2 regions of the Ideonella azotifigens genome follow, and region 1 is predicted to be linked to the other one. Evidence: riboswitches for the same ligand, from Rfam matches in the RefSeq annotation. Region 1 holds a riboswitch; the other holds the start of a gene.
The links. Region 1 has a riboswitch for S-adenosylhomocysteine ahead of ahcY (adenosylhomocysteinase). Riboswitches for the same ligand answer to the same signal wherever they lie in the genome.
Positions count from the first base shown of each region.

Region 1 (7,020 bases):
CATCGGGCTGTGAGGGTCTGAAAGACAGGCTGACCCGAACCAACTGTTGATTTTCCAGCCAGCGCTGGGCCGCCGCTTCTTCGGCGGACGGCTGCCGGGACGCCGCTTTGCCCACCGGTGTTGCCGCCGGTGCCGAGGTGGCGCGCGGCGCCTGGGGCTGGGTGGGTGGCACGACCTCAGGCTGCTGCCTTGACAGCTCAAGCAACAGCGCGACCGCGTGCTTGCAGCGCTGGCCTACCGGGCAATCGCAGCCCGCGCCAAACCACCACTGGCCGTTTTCGTCGCGCACCAGGTCCAGCCAGGTCTCGTAGTTGCCCGAGCTGCCGCCCACTTCGGCGTCCACCGTCCAGCCGGGGTTCGCATTCGGGTCTTCAGTGAGTGTGAGCTCGCCGACCCGCCGCTCGCGAGCGTAGCGTTCGCCACGCTCGCGAGCACCCGAGCCGAACTGTTGCAGCAAGGTGCTCAGCCCGGGGCCGGACACTGCCTGCAACTCATCGTCGTCGTACATGGCGAGGCGAACGCTGGGCGCGAAACCGGGTCAGTACCGGTAGGTGTCGGGCTTGTAGGGGCCTTGCTTGGGCACGCCGATGTAGGCCGCCTGCTCGTCCGTCAGCTCGGTCAGCATCGCGCCAACCTTCTTCAGGTGCAGCCGGGCGACCTTCTCGTCCAGATGCTTGGGCAGCACGTAGACCTTGCCCACGTCGTAGCCGTCCTTGTGGCAGAACAGCTCGATCTGGGCGATGGTCTGATTGGCGAACGAGGAGCTCATCACGAAGCTGGGGTGGCCGGTGCCGCAGCCCAGGTTCACCAGCCGGCCCTTGGCCAGCAGGATGATCTTCTTGCCGTCCGGGAAGACCACGTGGTCGACCTGGGGCTTGATCTCGTCCCACTCGTACTTCTCGAGCGACGCGACGTCGATCTCGTTGTCGAAGTGGCCGATGTTGCAGACGATGGCCTGGTCCTTCATCGCGGCCATGTGTTCATGGCGGATGACGTCCTTGTTGCCGGTGGTGGTCACGAAGATGTCGGCCTTGTCGGCCGCGTATTCCATGGTCACGACCTTGTAGCCTTCCATCGCGGCCTGCAGCGCGTTGATCGGGTCGATCTCGGTCACCCAGACCTGGGCCGACAGCGCGCGCAGTGCCTGCGCCGAGCCCTTGCCCACGTCGCCATAACCGGCCACGCAGGCGACCTTGCCGGCGATCATCACGTCGGTGGCGCGCTTGATGCCGTCCACCAGGCTTTCGCGGCAGCCGTACAGGTTGTCGAACTTGCTCTTGGTGACCGAGTCGTTGACGTTGATCGCGCGGAACAGCAGCGTGCCCTTGACCGACATTTCCTTCAGGCGGTGCACGCCGGTGGTCGTCTCTTCGGTCACGCCGATGATCTCGGCGCTCTTGCGGGTGTACCAGGTCGGGTCCACTGCCAGCTTGGCCTTGATCGCGGCGAAGAGTTCGGTCTCTTCTTCGCTCTTCGGGTTGGCAATGACGGACAGGTCCTTCTCGGCCTTCTGGCCCAGGTGCATCAGCAGCGTCGCGTCGCCGCCATCGTCCAGGATCATGTTCGGGCCTTCGCCGGCCGTGCCCTTGGCGCCGAAGTCGAAGATGCGGTGGGTGTAGTCCCAGTAGTCCTTCAGCGTTTCGCCCTTGTAGGCGAAGACGGGGGTGCCGGCGGCGACCAGCGCGGCAGCGGCATGGTCCTGGGTCGAGAAGATGTTGCACGAGGCCCAGCGCACCTGTGCGCCCAGGGCCTGCAGGGTCTCGACCAGCACGGCGGTCTGGATCGTCATGTGCAGCGAGCCGGTGATGCGCGCGCCTTTCAGCGGCTGGCTGGCGGCGAATTCCTCGCGGATCGCCATCAGGCCGGGCATCTCGGTCTCGGCGATCTTGATTTCCTTGCGGCCCCAGGCTGCAAGCGACAGGTCGGCAATGACGTGGGAATCGGTGGCCAGCAGTTGGCTGGCGGGAGTGGCTGCATTCATCGGGGAGCTCCGAAAGTCAAAGGGTTGACCCGCGGTGGCGAACAGGATGAACAACAGCGTGCACCGGCACAAGCGGGACACAACTCACCCTGGGCGCCACGGCCATGGATCGCAGGGCCGTGCGGGTGAGCGCCGTTGCAAAGCAGAAGGTTCCGAGCCTGGGGCCTGCTGGCCTTGCAACGCTCCTCGGAACCGAGGGCCGGATTCTAACCAGCACCGCAGCCGCTGGCGAGGCGTCCCTTGCCGCGGGTGCAGTACCGGCGCTGTCAGTTTCAGGACTTATGTCGCATCGGCCGGCGCTTTGAGTTGGCTGATGTCGGCCCGCGGCGGCGTGCCGAACAGCCGCCGGTACTCGCGGCTGAACTGCGACGGGCTTTCGTAGCCCACGCGGTGCGCCGCGGTGCTGGCGTCCAGCCCTTCGGCCAGCATCAGCCGGCGCGCGTGCTGCAGCCGCAGGGACTTCTGGAACTGCAGCGGCGACAGCGTGGTCAGCTGCTTGAAGCGCAGGTGCAGCGTGGACGGGCTCATCGCCGCGCTGGCGGCCAGCTCGTCGATGCGCAGCGGCTGGTCGTAGCGCTGCGTCAGCTGCTCGACTGCGCGGGCAATGCGCGGCGCGGCGCTGTCGCCGGCCGCCAGTGCGCGCAGCCGCGGGCCCAGCGGCCCGGTCAGCACGCGGTAGAAGATCTCGCGCTGCACCAGCGGCGCCAGCATGCGCAGGTCCTGCGGCGTGTCCAGCAGTTGCAACAGGCGCAGCGCAGCGTCCAGCAGCGGCGCGGTCACGGGCGCCAGGTTCAGGCCGCCGGCGGCGGGTTCGACCGGCGCTGCCGTCACCGGCGGGCCGGCATCCAGTTCGAGCAACAGGTCGGCCAGCGTCTGGGTGTCGCAGCTGAAGCGCAGGCAGATGTAGGGCTTGTCCGGCGTGGCCTGGATCACGTGGCTGCGCGGCATCAGCGGCATGGCCACCAGCAGGCAATGACTCGGGCCGTAAACCAGCACATCGTCGCCGAGCTGCACCTTTTTCGCGCCCTGCAGCGCCAGCACCAGTCCCGGCTCGTAGACGGCAGGCAACTGGGCGGCTGGCGCGCTGGCGCGTATCAGTTGGAGGCCAGCCACCGCGGTGGCGTGCGTGCCGTCGCTGGTGGCGCGGCGCAGCGTCAGCGCAAGCGCGCGCTGGCGCAATGCGTCCAGTTCGGCGGCGGCAGGGGATGGGGCGGCAACAAGTGTCGATTCGGCCATGCCGGCGATTGTGCAAGCGCTGCTTTGGCCTTGGCGGTCCTGTGGCCGCAGGATCGGAGGATCAGGCAAGGATGGCCGAGCTTTGCACTGTGCCGGCGTGGCGCCGCTGCCTAAGCTTCGGTCCATCGCAGCGGCACAGGGCCGTTGCCTGCTCACAAGGAGAGACTGTCATGACCACCACCAAGCAAACCGCCGCACTGCCGCGCCGCCGCCTGGGCACCCAGGGCCCGCAGGTCTCGGCCATCGGCCTGGGCTGCATGGGCATGTCCGACTTCTACGGCCCGCGGGACGACGCCCAGTCCCTGGCCGTGCTGCACCACGCGCTGGACATCGGCCTGAATTTCTTCGACACCGCCGACATGTACGGCGTGGGCCGCAACGAGCAGCTCATCTCGCAGGTGCTGGCCAAGCGACGCAGCGAGGTGGTGATCGCCACCAAGTTCGGCAACGTGCGCGCGCCGGACGGCACGCCGCTGGGCATCGACGGCAGCGCGGCCTACGTGCGCAAGGCCTGCGACGCCAGCCTGCAGCGCCTGGGCGTCGAGCAGATCGACCTCTACTACCAGCACCGGGTCGACAAGAAGGTGCCGATCGAGGAAACCGTTGGCGCGATGGCCGAACTGGTCAAGGCGGGCAAGGTCAAGCACCTGGGCCTGTCCGAAGCCTCGGCGGCCACCATCCGCCGCGCCGCCGCGGTGCACCCGATTGCCGCGGTGCAGACCGAGTATTCGCTGTGGAGCCGCGACGTCGAAGATGAAGTGTTGCCCACCTGCCGCGAACTGGGCATCGCGCTGGTCCCCTACAGCCCGCTGGGCCGTGGTTTCCTGACCGGTGCGATCCGCAGCACCGACCAGCTGGCGGCCGACGACTGGCGCCGCGCCAACCCGCGCTTCCAGGCCGGCAACCTCGACGCCAACCTGGCGCTGGCCAATGCGCTGGGCATGCTGGCCCGCGACCATGGCCACACGCCGGCCCAGCTGGCGCTGGCCTGGCTGCTGGACCAGGGCGACGACATCGTGCCCATCCCCGGCACCCGCAGCAGCACCAGGCTGGACGAGAACGCCGCGGCCACCCGCATCACGCTGGACCCGGCGTTGCGCGAGCAGTTGATGGCCGTGCTGGCCGAACACCCAGTCTCGGGCACGCGCTACCCGGAAGCAGCCATGGCCAACGTGAACGTCTAGAGAAGCTGCGAACGAATCACTCGAACCCGCCTGGGCCGCCAAAACGCGCCCACTCGTCGTTGCAAATGCTCGCTGTAGCCCGAGCTACAGCTGTGCTTTGCGCCTAGATTGGGCCCGTTTTGACAACCCCTTCGGGCCCGATCGATTCATTCACAGCTTCTGAGGGCTCTCAGCCCAGGCCGAGGAAGCTGTGCATGCGCTGCAGCTCCTCGTCCAGCGCCTGGCTGAACGCAGCGCTGCGCGGGCGTTTGTCCACGAAGCCCAGGTCCGGCACCAGCTGGCCATCGGTCACTTTCAGATTGGCCCAGCCGATCACCTGCTCGCGCCACAGCAGCGGCAGCGCGTAGTGGCCGCGCAGGCGTTTGGCCGCGGGGGTGTAGGCCTCGAAGCGGTAGGCCCAGCCCCAGAAATGCTCGAAGCGCGGCCGGTCCCAGACCACCGGGTCGAACGGCGCCAACAGCCACACGGCCTCGGGCGCCTGGTGCCGCTTCGAGGCCGGCTTCTCGTCCGCCGGCCAGAACCATTGCACGCCGTCCACCTCGGCACTGGCCAGCCGCTCGCGGGCGCGGTGCAGCGCCTCGGCCCGGTGCGCGCGCCACTGCGGCACGCCGCCGCCGAGGAAACGCGTGAGCTGCGCCAGCGTCGTGGCCGGCAGCGGCGCGTACTTGTTGACCACCAAGTCGATCAGCCTGTCGAAGGCCACGTCCCGGTCCACCGGGGCCGCCGCGGCTTCGCGCACCGCGTACAGCCGCGTGCCGCCCTCGCGCCGTGCCACGCGCAGCAGGCCGCGGTAGTGCATGCCGTCCAGCAGTTCGGTGCTGGCGTTGGACGAGCCGCCGAACCAGTTGGTCACCTTGCCGTGGGCGAAATGCGCGTCCACCTCGCGCGGGTGCACCACGCCGCGTTCGCGCACATAGGCCAGCACGTCTGCGGCCTGCGCCCAGCGCTCTGGCGTCCACTCGTGCCTGGCCTCGCGCGGGTGCATCAGCGCCTGGGTGTCGCGGTGCACATAGCCGTAGTTGACGAAGAAATCTTCCTCATAGGGCAGCTTGGTGTAGCGCTTGTCCAGGTCGCCGGCGCGGTAGTCCAGCACGCGGTGGCGCAGCGTCAGGTCCTGTGCGCGGGCCGGCGCGCGCAGCGGGTCGGCCTGCACAAAGCCCAGGCGCTGCAGTGCGCGGGGCAGGGTGGTGGGTTTGAAGAGGCTGCGGGCAATCGCGTAGCGGCGCAGGTCGTCCAGGGTCAGGGCAGGCATGGCCGGATGATGCCGCAGCGGCGACAATGCCGGCCTCATCGAAATACCGAGATTGACCTCCGCCATGACCACCCTTGGAACCCCGCTGTCCCCTTCCGCCACCCGTGTGATGCTGCTCGGCTCGGGGGAACTGGGCAAGGAGGTGCTGATCGCGCTGCAGCGCCTGGGCGTCGAGACCATCGCGGTCGACCGCTACGAAAACGCCCCCGGCCAGCAGGTGGCGCACCATGCGCGCACCATCACGATGAGCGACCCGGTCCAGCTGCGCGCGCTGATCGAAGCCGAGAAGCCGGACCTGATCGTGCCCGAGATCGAGGCCATTGCCACGCCGGTGCTGGAAGCGCTGGAGGCCGAAGGCAAGGTGCGTTGCATCCCCACTGCCCGTGCCGCCCGGCTGACGATGGACCGCGAAGGCATCCGCCGCCTGGCCGCCGAAACCCTGGGCCTGCCCACCAGCCCGTACAAGTTCTGCGATTCGCTGGCCGAGCTGCAAGCGGCCATCGATGCGGGCATTGGCTACCCCTGCATCGTCAAGCCGGTGATGAGCAGCTCCGGCAAGGGCCAGAGCAAGATCGATGGCCCGGCGGACGTGCAAAAAGCCTGGGACTACGCGATGGCCGGCGGCCGCGTCGGCCCTGGCCGCGTCATCGTCGAAGGCTTCATTGACTTCGACTACGAGATCACGCAGCTGACGGTGCGCGCGGTGGGCGAAAGCGGCCAGGTCGAAACCTTCTTCTGTGACCCGATCGGCCACGTGCAGGTCAGCGGGGACTATGTGGAGAGCTGGCAGCCGCACCCGATGAGCCCGGCCGCGCTGGCCGAGTCGCGCCGCGTCGCCAAGGCCGTGACCGACAACCTCGGCGGCCAGGGCTTGTTCGGCGTGGAGCTGTTCGTCAAGGGCGACCAGGTCTGGTTCAGCGAAGTCAGCCCGCGACCGCACGACACCGGCATGGTCACGATGATCACCCAGTGGCAGAACGAGTTCGAACTTCACGCTCGCGCCATCCTCGGCCTGCCGGTGGACACCTCGCTGAAGAGCCCCGGCGCCAGCGCCGTGATCTACGGCGGCGTCGATGCCACGGGCATCGTCTTCGACGGCGTGGCCGACGCGATGCGTGTGCCCAACAGCGAGATCCGCCTGTTCGGCAAGCCCGAGAGCTTCGTCAAGCGCCGCATGGGCGTGGCACTGGTGCACGACGCGGACGTGGAAACCGCCCGCACCCAGGCCAAGCTGGCCGCCAGCAAGGTCAAGCCGCGCAAGGCTTGAGGCTTGGCGCCAGCCGTTTCCCCCTCCAGCCCGGCAGCCACCTGCCGATAAGCATGCATGAAGCGACCGGCTCGTGTGGGCTGGTCGTCTTGTTCACGCC
Region 1 is NZ_JAJNKD010000001.1:410,127-417,146, forward strand. Features, by position in the region: gene LRH25_RS01850 (DEAD/DEAH box helicase) at 1-508, opposite strand, end outside; gene ahcY (adenosylhomocysteinase) at 539-1,981, opposite strand; S-adenosyl-L-homocysteine riboswitch at 2,102-2,175, opposite strand; gene LRH25_RS01860 (AraC family transcriptional regulator) at 2,261-3,217, opposite strand; gene LRH25_RS01865 (aldo/keto reductase) at 3,388-4,401, shown strand; gene LRH25_RS01870 (DNA glycosylase AlkZ-like family protein) at 4,571-5,653, opposite strand; gene purT (formate-dependent phosphoribosylglycinamide formyltransferase) at 5,718-6,920, shown strand.

Region 2 (7,020 bases), on a different contig from region 1:
CGTCGCATGCCTGGGAAAAGCTGGACGGCAGCGGCGCCTTCCGCAGCCTGTCGGGCGCCGCGTTGTCGCAAGCGCAGCGGGTGCTGGCCACCGCAGCCGCGCTGGTGGCGCTGCGCTCACCGCGGCCGTGGCGGCTGGCGCATGACGCTGACGCCGCAGCGCAGCTGCTGCGCGGCGAGGCGACGCGTGGCATGTTCGACCCGGCCGTGGTTGAAGCCGCCATCGCCGCCGCGGCTGGCGCCCGCCCGCGCGCACCAGCCCGCGCGGCGGTGACACTCAGTGGCCGCGAGGCGGACGTGCTGCGGCGCATCAGCCTGGGCGAAAGCAACAAGGAGGTGGCGCGGGCGCTGAGCATCAGCCCGAGCACGGTGCGCACCCACATTGAGAGCGTATTCCGCAAGCTCGAATGTTCGACCCGCGCGGCCGCCACGCTGAAGGCCTTCACGCTGGGGCTGCTGTAGCCCGCGGCGCCTGGGGCGATCAGTCCTGGTCGGACTGGCGCGCGGCGCGGTTCAACGCGCCGCCCATCACCTGCTGCAGCTGGTGGTTCAGCTCGTTGATCTCTTCCTGCATGGCCCGCACCAGCTGGCTGTAGACGCGCTGCTGGCGGCCGGCTTCGCGCAGCCGCTGGGCCATGCCCTGCGAGATGTTGGCCAGCAGCTTGGCGGCCACCGCCGGTTCGTCGATCATCAGCCGGCGCAGGGCGCCGCGTGACAGCGAGGCGGCCTGCACCGGCGTCATCGCGATGCAGGAGGCCGCGCGCGGCGCGCCGTCCAGCAAACCCATCTCGCCGATCAGGCTGCCCGGGCCGAGCACGGTGACGATCAGCGGGTCGGTGCGGCTGACAACGGTGTTCTCGACGCTGACCTCGCCGTCGATCACCAGCAGCATGTGGCCGGTGTCGGCCTGCTCGCCCTCGCGCAGCAGCACCGCGCCTTCGTCGCACTGCCACAGTCGCATGTAGCTGACGACGGTGCGGGCCTCCTCGGCCTGCAGGTCGGCCAGCGCACTGGGCCGGCGCAACAGCTCGGCAGCCAGCTCGATCAGGTAGGGGTCGTGGGCGGCGGGTAAGGTGGAGTTCATGGGCAACGGCAAGGCGCGCCCATTCTCGCGCCGGAACCCCGGCAGGCACACATCCCGTCAGGTTAGCGGCTGGACTGGTCCGAAAGCGCAGCAGGCGCCAGCGCAGTGTGCGATGGCGCCGATTTGTACCGGTTTACGGACAGAGGCGGACCGACCCGCCCCGTGACACTTCAGTTCACCGGGATCAGCAGATAGGCGTGATAGTCCTCGCCCTGGATGCCGTTGGTGACGATGACGCCGTTGTTGTTGATGCCTTGGCCGGCGTCGAACTGGACCTTGCCGTAGAGCGGGTCGGCCGGGTCGATCAGGGTGGAGACGTCCACCATGCCGGTCTTCTTGTCGTAGTAGAACGCCACGTTGGTGGAACCGCGGCGGGCGGGCTTGTCGGCAATGCCGACGACCTGGCCGGCGTCATTGACCTTCAGCGCATTGCTGTAGAGACCGCCGGGCAGCACGCCAATGTCGATCATGCCCTTCTTCTTGTCCCACAGGAAGGCGCGGCTGGTGAGGGTGTCGGGGTCGGCGCTGTAGCCAGCCACCTGGCCCTTGCTGTTGATGCCCTTGCCGTAGCTGTAGGGCGCCAGCGGGCTGAAGGCGCCGAGCTGGTTGACCTTGCCTTCGGCGCTGACGCGCACGCCGATGGTCGCGTCGGTCTTGTCGTAGTGGCCCACCCATTGGCCGCTGGCGTTGATGCCCGAGGCGTCCGCCGCGCCCTTCTTCGGGAACGGGTCGACCATGCCGGTGGCCGCCGTCCAGGTGAAGGCATGCGGCACGCCGTCCACCGTGTTGCTCTGGCCAACGACGGTGCCGTTGTCCGAAATGCCGGCGGCCATGCTGTAGCGGTGCGCGGGGTCGAAGCTGCCCAGCGCCTGCATGCCGGTCACGGGGTCGTAAAGGAAGGCGCCAGGCGAGTCGGACGGTCCGCTGTAGCCGACGATCTGGCCGGCGTTGTTGATGCCGGTGGCGAAGCTGGAGGTGTCGCCGGGCAGCGTGCCCAGGGTGACGATGCTGCCATCGGGCTGGAAGGCCACGGCGATGTGGGCGCCGTACTGCTCCTTCTGGATCCAGCCGACGACGACGTTCTGGTCGTTGATCGCCAGGCCCTGGCTGGAGTAGCCATCCGGCCCGACGCCCAGGTCCTTGATGCGATAGGTGGGTGCAGCTTGCGCCGAGGTGGCGGCGAGCATCAGGCAGGCCAGCGCAGCGGCGGCCAGGGGGGCGGTGAGGGGTTTGATGGCAGTTTCCTTGATGTGAAAAACGTGGGTTGAGACCTGCCAAAAAGTGTAGGAGCCCCCTGCGTCGAGCGGCCTACCCGAAAGGGTAGCTGACCCGCACTGGATCGTGGGGGTGGGGCGAGCGCCGGCACGTCGGGTCGCAGGCCGCTAAAATCAGGCTTCCAAGGAGCGTTGCAGCAGCGCGGTGATCCCGCGCTGTCAGGCTTGGGTAGATGACAACGACGCTCACCCGACCTGGGTGAGCTCCGCCCGCTCGGGCCGATTTTCTTCATCTCCTCGTGTTGCCGCACGACCGCGCCATGCCCTCCGCCTCTGCCTCTGCCGACCTTCCCGACGTTCCCGACGTTCCCGATTCGAGCTCTGACACCGCCGTGGCACCGCCGCCGATGCGGCTGTCCGGGCTGGAGCCTGTGGCCATCGACGCGCAGTCGCTGTTCGTCAACATCGGCGAGCGCACCAATGTCACCGGCTCCAAGGTCTTCGCCCGCATGATCCTGGCCGGCGAGTTCGAGAAGGCGCTGGCCGTCGCCCGCCAGCAGGTCGAAAACGGCGCGCAGGTGATCGACATCAACATGGACGAGGCGATGCTGGACAGCCAGGCCGCCATGGTGCGTTTCCTGAACCTGATTGCCGGGGAGCCGGAGATCGCGCGCGTGCCCATCATGGTGGACTCGTCGAAGTGGAGCGTGATCGAGGCCGGGTTGAAGTGCCTGCAGGGCAAGGGCATCGTCAACAGCATTTCGCTGAAGGAAGGCGAGGCCGAGTTCAAGCGCCAGGCCACGCTGGTGCGGCGCTATGGCGCTGCCGCCGTGGTCATGGCCTTCGACGAGCAAGGCCAGGCCGACACCTTCGCGCGCAAGACCGAGATCTGCGCACGCGCCTACCGGGTGCTGGTCGAAGGCGTGGGCTTCCCGCCTGAAGACATCATCTTCGACCCGAACATCTTCGCGATCGCCACCGGCATCGAGGAGCACAACAACTACGCGGTGGACTTCATCAACGCCACGCGCTGGATCAAGCAAAACCTGCCCGGTGCCAAGGTCTCGGGCGGCGTGTCCAACGTGTCGTTCAGCTTCCGCGGCAACGAGCCGGTGCGCGAGGCCATCCACACGGTCTTCCTGTACCACGCGATCCAGGCGGGCATGGACATGGGCATCGTCAACGCCGGCATGGTCGGCGTGTACGACCAGCTGGACGCGGACTTGCGCGAACGCGTGGAAGACGTGGTGCTGAACCGCCGCGCGGACTCGACCGAGCGGCTGCTGGAGGTGGCCGAGCAGGTCAAGGGCGCGGCCAAGGACGACAGCGCCCGGCTGGCCTGGCGCGCGGCGCCGGCGACCGAGCGGCTCTCACACGCGCTGGTGCACGGCATCACCGAGTTCATCAACGAGGACACCGAAGAGGTGTGGCAGGCGATCCAGGCCGATGGCGGCCGGCCGCTGCATGTGATCGAAGGCCCGCTGATGGCCGGCATGAACATCGTCGGCGACCTGTTCGGCGCCGGCAAGATGTTCCTGCCCCAGGTGGTGAAAAGCGCCCGCGTGATGAAGCAGGCCGTGGCCCATTTGCTGCCCTACATCGAGGCCGAGAAAAAGGCCTTGGTGGACGCTGGCGGCGACGCCAAGGCCAAGGGCAAGATCGTCATCGCGACGGTCAAGGGCGACGTGCACGACATCGGCAAGAACATCGTCACGGTGGTCCTGCAGTGCAACAACTTCGAGGTCGTCAACATGGGCGTGATGGTGCCTTGCCAGGACATCCTGGCCAAGGCGCGCGAGGAAGGCGCCGACATCATCGGCCTGTCGGGCCTGATCACGCCCAGCCTGGAAGAGATGCAGCACGTGGCCGCCGAAATGCAGCGCGACCCGTATTTCCGCGAGCGTGGCACGCCGCTGCTGATCGGCGGCGCCACCACCAGCCGGGTGCACACCGCGGTGAAGATCACGCCGCACTACGCCGGTCCCATCGTCTACGTGCCGGACGCTTCGCGCGCAGTGGGCGTGTGCGCCGAGTTGCTGAGCGACGACCGCGCCGCGGCCTACATCGAGACGCTGAACGCCGACTACCAGCGCGTGCGCGAGCTGCATGCGAACAAGAAGGCCACGCCGCTGGTGACGCTGGCCGAGGCCCGCGCCAACAAGACGCCGCTGGACTGGTCGCAGGCGCCGGTGAAGCCGCGTTTCCTCGGCCGCCGCGTGATGAAGCAATACGACCTGGCCGAGCTGGCGCAGTGCATCGACTGGGGCCCGTTCTTCCAGACCTGGGACCTGGCCGGCCCGTACCCGGCGATCCTGGATGACGCGGTGGTCGGCGTCGAGGCACGCAAGGTGCTGGCCGACGGCCAGGCCATGCTCAAGCGCATCATCGATGGCCGCTGGCTGCAGGCCAACGCGGTGCTGGGCTTCTGGCCGGCCAACACGGTGGACGACGACGTGATCGAGGTCTACGCCGACGAGTCGCGCAGCGAGGTGCTGATGCGCTGGGCGCCGCTGCGCATGCAGACGGTGCGGCCGGTGGTCGATGGCGTGAAACGGCCCAACCGCTCGCTGGCCGACTTCATCGCGCCCAAGGGCACGCAGCCGGACTACATCGGCCTGTTCGCGGTCACCGCAGGGCTGGGCGCCGACGCGCGCGCCAAGCAGTTCGAGGACGCGCAGGACGACTATTCCTCCATCATGCTGAAGGCGCTGGCCGACCGGCTGGCCGAAGCCTTTGCCGAGCGGCTGCACCAGCGCGTGCGCATGGAGCTGTGGGGCTACGCACCGGACGAGGCGCTGAGCAATGCCGAGCTGATCGCCGAGAAGTACAGCGGCATCCGCCCGGCGCCTGGCTACCCGGCCTGCCCGGACCACAGCGTGAAGGGCCCGATGTTCGAACTGCTGGCCTGTGGCGAGATCGACATGGGCCTGACCGAAAGCCTGGCGATGACGCCGGCGGCCAGCGTCAGCGGCTTTTACCTGGCCCACCCGAAGGCGACTTATTTCAATGTCGGCACGGTCGGCGAGGACCAGCTGGCAGCCTGGGCCGACGCGTTGGGCATGGACGAAGACAGCGCGCGGCGGCGGTTGGTCTCGGTGCTGGACGGCAGGCCAGGCGTTTCGGCGTAGAAGCTGGCGTTCAGCTGGGTTTCGCGCAGCAGGTGGGCGCGAAAGCGCGCGAACAGGCGCTTGTCCACCGTGCCGGGGTGGCGCCAGAACTCGGACAGCGGGCCGGCATGCACCATGCCCGGCACCGCGTAAAAGCACTCGCCCAGCGTGATCACCGGCGTGCTGTGGTACATGGACTGCAGGCCGGTGGTGCTGTTGACCGTGACCACGCCGGCAGCGTGCATCAGCAGCGTTGGCAGGTGCTGGTCATGGATGTAGTGCACCCGGTGCGCCACGCCCAGCGCCGTCGCCCGGCGGGCGATCAGGCGGCGGTAGTCGTTGTACGGCCGGTCCAGCGGATGGTGCTTGAAGACCAGCAGCTGATCGGCCGGCGCATGCACCGCGAACGAAGCCATCACCTCTTCGATGAAGTTCGGCACGGTGCCAAAACGCGAGTGGTGGATGATCTGGCTGTCGTTGTGGACCTGCAGCGGCACCAGCATGTAGCGCTTGTGCTGCGCTGGGTGGCTGAGGAAGCCCAGCATGTCGCTTTCCAGCCAGCGGTTTTTCCACTTGCGCATGCCACCCCGAACCCAGCGCAGGCCCTCGCGGACCGGATGCAGGCAGCGGTGGTGCTCGTAATGCGGGTAACGCGCACGGCCTTTCCACAGCTCGGTGGCATAGGTCATCGCAATGTCGGCCACTTCGCCAAACTGCTGATGCGTGGGCTGCGGCGCCGGTTGCGGCTCGATGTTGAGCCGGCGGTAGAAGGCCGCGTCGCGCGGGATGGACGATTCTGCGTTGACGCCGCCGATCTCCAGCGTCACGTAGTCCGGCCGAAGGTAGCCTTCCTCGAACACATAGACGGTGATGCCCAGCGCACGCGCTTCGGCCAGCGCCGTGTCATGCATCGCGCGGGTCTGGCCAAACAGCACCAGCGCGTCGATCTGATGCGAGACCAGGCGTTCACGCAGCCAGGCAGGCCATTCCGCCGGTGGCTGATTGAAGGCCCAGGCGCCATCCTGTTCGGGAAAATAGAACTCGTCACCCGCGTTGAAATTGACCTTCCAGACCGTTTGCCCATGGTCGCGCAGCGTCTTCGCCAAGGTGGCAAAGAACCGGCCCATGGGGCCCTGCAGCAGCAGCGTGCGACGCTGAGACAGCAGGCGGTCTAGGGAAATCGGAATCATGCGAACGACAAAACGGTGTGACCAGCGTGCCCACGAGACGCGGCCGGAAAGGCCGCGTCAACGCAAAGCGACAAACATGCCCGACTGCCGGCTCAACCCACGGGATGATCCGCAGCAGACGCGAAAAACCTCACAAAACCCTTGCGAAGGGTCGACAAACCAAGGGAACACCCTCTAGTCAGCACTGATTGCAGTCTATGCGCGGCAAGTGGTGCTGACGATCCCTCAAATAGGTGTACCGGGACGCAAGCAATGCAAACTGTGTCAGAGCTTGACTTTCGTCCATGTCAGACAAATCCTGATTTCACCGATACCTTCATGGGGCTTATCGACACAAGCCGCGAGCTCGTGAAGGCTGCTGGCGAAATTCAGCTGTCTTTTGTGTCCGGCGGCGGCAGCGCCGGGCGCTGGCGCAGCGGCACCCCG
Region 2 is NZ_JAJNKD010000026.1:12,961-19,980, reverse strand. Features, by position in the region: gene LRH25_RS31050 (HD domain-containing phosphohydrolase) at 1-461, shown strand, start outside; gene LRH25_RS31045 (cyclic nucleotide-binding domain-containing protein) at 481-1,083, opposite strand; gene LRH25_RS31040 (DUF3466 family protein) at 1,254-2,270, opposite strand; S-adenosyl-L-homocysteine riboswitch at 2,476-2,552, shown strand; gene metH (methionine synthase) at 2,705-5,425, shown strand; partial or broken gene LRH25_RS31030 (capsular biosynthesis protein) at 5,482-6,315, opposite strand; gene LRH25_RS31025 (capsule polysaccharide biogenesis protein) at 6,963-7,020, opposite strand, start outside.
Region 2: another riboswitch for S-adenosylhomocysteine. It lies ahead of metH (methionine synthase); the one in region 1 lies ahead of ahcY (adenosylhomocysteinase).